Regions from separate parts of the Ramlibacter sp. G4-7 genome, predicted to be linked through region 1. Evidence: predicted binding sites of a transcription regulator. Region 1 holds the regulator's gene; the other holds the start of a gene.
The links. The regulator sigma-54, encoded in region 1, starts transcription at its own class of promoters, with help from an activator protein. The targets are predictions, from matches to a motif close to TGGCANGNAANCTGCTTT.

Region 1 (3,160 bases):
TCAGCCGCTCGAAGCCGAAGCGGCGCAGCAGGCCGGGCGCGATGTTGCAGGCGACCTGGGCCGCTTCGATGGCGATGGTGCCGCTGCCGCAGCAAGGGTCGTACAGCGGCACGGTCGCGTCCCAGCCGCTGGCCGCGATCATCGCCGCGGCCAGCGTTTCCTTCAGCGGCGCCTCGCCCTTGTCCTCGCGCCAGCCGCGCTTGAACAGCGGCTCGCCCGAGGTGTCGATGTAGAGCGTGACGTCCTCGGCCGCCAGGTGCGCGAAGATGCGCGCCACCGGCCGGTGCGTGTCGACGTCGGGGCGCACGCCGCCGTGCGCGCGGAAGCGGTCGGCGACGGCGTCCTTGATGCGCAGCGCGGCGAAGTTGAGGCTTTTCAGCGGGCTCTGGTGCGAGGTGAGTTCGATCTTGAAGCTGTCGCGCGCCGTGAACCACTCTTCCCACGCGACGGCGCTGGCCACCTCGTAGAGCTCCTGCTCGCCCCGGTAAGGCTGGTGCGCGAGTTCGACCAGCACACGCTGCGCCAGGCGGCTGTGCAGGTTGAGCTTCATCACCTCGGTCCAGGTCGCCAGCAACTGCACGCCGCCGCGGGCCGTGCGCAGGTCGCGGCCGCCCTCGCCGCAGATGCGCGCGACCTCGTCGCGCAAATACATTTCCACCCCGCCGGCGCAGGGCAGGAACAGTCTCAGGTCTTTCACAATTCCTTCCGCAGGTTGGCTGGCGCGATCCGCAGCGCTTCACGGTATTTCGCAACGGTCCGGCGCGCGCACTCGATGCCCTGCTCCCGGAGCATCTCGGAGATCTGGCTGTCCGACAGCGGCTTCTTGTTGCTCTCGGCCGCGACGAACTGCTTGATCAGCGCGCGCACGGCGGTGCTCGAGGCGTTGCCGCCCGTCTCGGTGCCGAGCGCGGAGCCGAAGAAGTACTTCAGCTCGAAGGTGCCGTAGGGCGTGGCCATGTACTTGGCGGTGGTGACGCGCGAGATGGTCGACTCGTGCAGGCCGAGTTCGTCCGCGATCTCCCGCAGCACCAGCGGCCGCATCGCCAGCTCGCCGTGGATGAAGAAATTGCGCTGCCGCTCGACGATGGCGCCGGACACGCGCAGGATGGTGTCGAAGCGCTGCTGGATGTTCTTGATGAACCAGCGCGCCTCCTGCAGCCGCTGCTGCAGCGCCTGGTGGCCTTCGCCGCGGTGGGCCTTGAGCGCGCCGGCGTAGACGTCGTGCACGCGCAGGCGCGGCATCACGTCCGGATTGAGCTGCACGCGGAAATTGGCGCGCGCGCCGCGCCCGACCTGGGTGACGATCACGTCCGGGATGACGATGTTGCGTTCGACGTCGATGAAGCGGCGGCCCGGTTTGGGCTCCAGCCGGGTGATCATGGCGATGGCCGACTTCACCTGCGCGTCGGTGCCGCCGCACAGCTGCGCCAGGCGCTTCACGTCGCGCTTGGCGAGCAGGTCGATCGGCTGCTGGCACACCTTGATCGCGATGGGGCACACCTCGTCGGCGGGCCGCGCGTCCTGCAGCACCCGCAGCTGCAGCATCAGGCACTCGGCCAGGTTGCGCGCGCCCACGCCGGGCGGATCCAGGTTCTGCAGCAGGTGCAGCGCCACCGTGAAGCGGTGCACCAGCTCCTCGTGCTGCTCCAGGTCGTCCGGCGCCAGGCTGGCGGCGATTTCCTCCAGCGTGTCCTCGAGGTAGCCGTCGTCGTTGAGCGACTCGATCAGGTAGCGCAGCGCCACGCGGTCGACCTCGGACTGGCGCAGGGCGAGCGCCTGCCGGTGCAGCCAGGACTGCAGCGACTCGTTGCCGCGCGCCAGCTCCGTCGCGTCGACCTCGTCGTCCTCGCCCGTGTTGTTGCGGCGCGCGGCCTGGGCTTCGCCGCCCCACTCGCCGTCGTCGGGCACCGTCTCGGTGGTGCCGTCGCCCTCCCAGTTGGGGGCGTTGTCCTCGCCGTACTCGGGCGCGTCCGCCTCGGCGGGTGCCGACGCAGCGCTGGTCTCCGCGCCCACGGCGCTGCCTTCGTAGGCCGACTCGGCGTCGCCGTCGTCGTTGGCGCGCGCGTCGGAAGCAGCGGGGCCGAACTCCTCGGGCCCCTCCTCCACCTGCACTTCCAGGAAGGGGTTGTCGTCCAGCATCTGCTGGATCTCCTGGCTCAGCTCCAGCGTGGACAGCTGCAACAGCCGGATCGACTGCTGCAGCTGGGGCGTCAACGCGAGGTGCTGCGAGACGCGCAGCGAAAGTCCCTGCTTCATACGGACAGCGGAATTGCTTCCTGCCTCACATCCGGAAGTGCTCGCCGAGGTAGACCCGGCGCACGTCTGCGTTGTTGACGATGTCCGCCGGCGTGCCCTGCGCCAGCACCCGGCCCTCGCTGATGATGTAGGCGTGGTCGCAGATGCCCAGCGTCTCGCGCACGTTGTGGTCGGTGATCAGCACGCCGATGCCGCGCGACTTGAGGAAGCCGATGATGCGCTGGATCTCGATGACCGCAATCGGGTCGATGCCGGCGAAAGGCTCGTCCAGCAGGATGAAGCGCGGCTGCGTGGCCAGCGCCCGCGCGATCTCCACGCGCCGCCGCTCGCCGCCCGACAGGGCCACGGCCGGCGAATCGCGCAGGTGGTCCACCCGCAGGTCCTGCAGCAGGCGCGTGAGGCGCTTTTCGATCTCCTCGCGCGACAGGGCCTGGCCCTGCGCATCGCGCTGCAACTCCAGCACGGCGCGCACGTTGTCCTGCACGTTGAGCTTGCGGAAGATGGACGCTTCCTGCGGCAGGTAGGACAGGCCCAGGCGCGAACGCCGGTGGATGGGCATGTGCTCCACGGCCCGGCCGTCGATGGCGATCTCGCCGCCGTCGGCGCGCACCAGGCCGACGATCATGTAGAAGGACGTCGTCTTGCCCGCGCCGTTGGGCCCCAGCAGGCCCACGACCTCGCCCTTGGCGACCGACACGGACACGTCCTGCACGACCTTGCGGCCGCTGTAGGACTTCTGCAGGTGGCGCGCTTCCAGCCGGCTCTCGGTCTCCGTGGCCGGCGGCGCGTGCACCGTTTCCGCATCTCCCATCAGCGCGACTCCGGGGCGAGGCTGCTCGCCGGCCGCGCCCGCGCCGATGCCGCGGGCCGCGGCGCGGAGGCGGCAGCGGCGGCCGCGGAGGCC
Region 2 (3,160 bases), on a different contig from region 1:
TTGCAGGAAGCGATGCCGACGACCCAGCTGGCGGAGATCTTCGAGCGCGGCGGGGTGAAGTGGCGGGTCTGAGCCGACCACGCAAGAAAAGGCCCGGGATCCCCGGGCCTTTTTCCTGCCGCCGCCGTGTTCAGAAGAACCCGAGCGGCTTTTCCCCATAGCTCACGAGCAGGTTCTTCGTCTGCTGGTAGTGCTCCAGCATCATCTTGTGGGTTTCGCGCCCGATGCCCGACTGCTTGTAGCCCCCGAAGGCCGCATGCGCGGGGTAGGCGTGGTAGCAGTTGGTCCACACGCGTCCGGCCTGGATGCCGCGGCCCATGCGGAAGGCGGTGTTCATGTCGCGGCTCCACACGCCCGCGCCGAGGCCGTAGGGCGTGTCGTTGGCGATGGCAAGCGCCTCCTCCTCGTCGCGGAAGGTCGTGACCGACACCACGGGACCGAAGATCTCCTCCTGGAAGATGCGCATCTTGTTGTGGCCCTTGAACACCGTCGGCTGGATGTAGTAGCCGCCCTGCAGGTCGCCCTCCAGCACGTTGCGGGCGCCGCCGGCCAGGCACTGCGCGCCCTCCTGCTTGCCGATCTCCAGGTAGGACAGGATCTTCTGCAGCTGCTCGTTGGACGCCTGCGCGCCGATCATGGTGGACTTGTCCAGCGGGTTGCCCTGCCGGATGGCCGACACGCGCTGGAGCGCGCGCTCCATGAAGCGCTCGTAGACGGATTCCTGCACCAGCGCGCGCGACGGGCAGGTGCACACCTCGCCCTGGTTCAGCGCGAACATCACGAAGCCCTCGATCGCCTTGTCGAGGAAGGCGTCGTCCCTGGCCATGACGTCGGCGAAGAAGATGTTGGGCGACTTGCCCCCCAGCTCCAGCGTGACGGGGATGATGTTCTGGCTGGCGTACTGCATGATCAGCCGGCCGGTGCCGGTCTCGCCGGTGAAGGCGATCTTGGCGATGCGCGGGCTGGAGGCGAGCGGCTTGCCGGCCTCCAGGCCGAAGCCGTTGACGACGTTGACCACGCCCTTGGGCAGCAGGTCGCCGATGATCTCCATCAGCACGAGGATGGAAGCCGGCGTCTGCTCCGCCGGCTTGAGTACCACGCAGTTGCCGGCCGCCAGCGCGGGCGCCAGCTTCCACACCGCCATCAGCAGCGGGAAGTTCCACGGGATGATCTGGCCGACGACGCCCAGCGGCTCGTGCAGGTGGTAGGCGAAGGTCTCGTGGTCGACCTCGCCGATCGAGCCTTCCTGGGCGCGGATGCAGCCGGCGAAATAGCGGAAGTGGTCGATGGCCAGCGGCAGGTCGGCCGCCATCGTCTCGCGGATCGGCTTGCCGTTGTCCCAGGTCTCCGCCGTCGCCAGCAGTTCGAGGTTGGCCTCCATGCGGTCGGCGATGCGATGGAGCACCTGCGCCCGCTCGGCGGGCGAAGTGCGGCCCCAGGCGGCCTTGGCGGCGTGCGCCGCGTCGAGCGCGCGTTCGACATCCTCCGCCGTCGAGCGGGGGATCTCGCAGAACGGCTTGCCGGTGATGGGCGTGACGTTCTCGAAGTAGCGGCCCTGCGTGGGGGCGACCCACTCGCCGCCGATGTAGTTGCCATAGCGTTTCCTGAACTCCACCGCGAAGCCGAAGCGGCCAGGTTCCAGCATGTCCATGCGAGTCTCCAGAGAGCTGAACGCCACGGCAGATGCGCCGGTCGCGGCGTGAGGTTGGAAGGTCGGCGCTTGGGCAGGAGAACGCGAATGCCGTGCCAGTGCCTCGAAGCTGCGTCGAAGGCCGCCGGGATGCGGGAACACCCTGAGCGCCAGGCTCTCTCCGCGCGCACGGCGTCGTGCGGGACGGCGCAGTGTCACGCGATGGAACAGGGGTGGAACAGCAGCGGACCTCGCGCGGCCGGTCGCGCTGGAGCGCAAGCGCGACCCGGGCGGCCAGCGGACACCTTACTCGGGCTTGAAGCCGATCGCTCGCAGCACCCTGGCGTTCTCCTCGCCCGCGCGGCGCATGTCCTGCGAGAGTTCCTCGCTCGCCAGGGGCAGCCCCGGCTCCATGCCCAGCTCCGCCAACCTCCCTTGCGTTTGCGGGCTGGCCAGGTACAGCAGCGTCGCCGCACGCACCTGCTGCTGCAGCGCCGCCGGCATGTCCGGCCGCGACCACAGCGCGAACCAGCTCACGTCCGTGAGTTCGGGGTAACCGAGTTCCGCGAAGGTGGGCACGTCCGGCAGCAGCGGCGAGCGCTGCGGGCCGGTCGTCGCGTGCGCACGGACCTTGCCCGCGCGCAGCATCGGCAACACCGCGGCAGGGCCTTCCACCATCAGCGGCAGGTGCCCGGCCACCAGGTCCTGCAAGGCGGGAGGCGCGCCCCGGTAGGGAACGAAGGTGAGCTCGATCCCGGCAAGCTGGGCGAACTGCACGCCCAGGGTGTGCGAGCGCAGCCCGACACCCGCGGTGCCGAAGGCCAGCGTGCCGGGTTTCGACTTCGCGAGAGCGACCAGCTCGCCCAGGTTGCGGGCCGGCAGCTGCGGGCTGGCCAGCAGCAGCTGCGGCTGCCGGGCCAGCTGCACGATCGGCCTCAGGTCCTGGTAAGGCTCGTAGCGCACCCTCATGGCCTGCGGCACCTCGGTGACGATGCCGCGCTGGATCATGAGGAAGGTGCCGCCGTCGGCCGGTGCGGACAGCAGCTCCTGGACCGCCAGCACGCCGCTCGCGCCCGGCTTGTAGTCCACGATCACGGGCCGCCCGAGCGCCCGCTCCAGGCTTTCGGCCAGGGGACGCGCCACCACGTCGGCCGCGCCGCCCGGCGGGCCCGCGATGACGATGCGCACGATGCGCGTCGGCCATTCGGCCGCGCGCGCCGGCGCGGGCGCCGCGAGCAGCAGGCCCGCCAGCGCGAGACCGCCGAACGCCACCAAGCGCCGGCTGCGGTTCATGCCGCTGCCCGCCCTGCGCGCCGCCATTGCGACGGTGACTGCCCGAACTCCGCGCTGAACCAGCGCGAGAACGCACTCGTGCTGGTGAATCCGACCCGCGCCGCGACGTCCGCCACCGGACAGCGCGGGTCGCTCATGTACCGGCCCGCAAGCCCCCGGCGGGCCTGCGTGACCACGCGGGAGAATTCCGTCCCCTCCTCTTCCAGCCGCCGCTGCAGCGTGCGGGGACTCATGCCC

Region 2: the regulator sigma-54 is predicted to act here: its motif matches at 1,732-1,749, upstream of adh (aldehyde dehydrogenase).

Annotation. Positions count from the first base shown of each region.
Region 1 covers NZ_JBYNTT010000031.1:12-3,171, reverse strand. Annotated here, with positions in the region: gene AC3EGR_RS24875 (THUMP domain-containing class I SAM-dependent RNA methyltransferase) at 1-697, opposite strand, end outside; gene AC3EGR_RS24870 (RNA polymerase factor sigma-54) at 694-2,256, opposite strand; gene lptB (LPS export ABC transporter ATP-binding protein) at 2,282-3,067, opposite strand.
Region 2 covers NZ_JBYNTT010000005.1:193,541-196,700, reverse strand. Annotated here, with positions in the region: gene AC3EGR_RS09220 (substrate-binding periplasmic protein) at 1-72, shown strand, start outside; gene adh (aldehyde dehydrogenase) at 131-1,651, opposite strand; gene AC3EGR_RS09210 (Bug family tripartite tricarboxylate transporter substrate binding protein) at 1,937-2,950, opposite strand; gene AC3EGR_RS09205 (AraC family transcriptional regulator) at 2,920-3,160, opposite strand, start outside.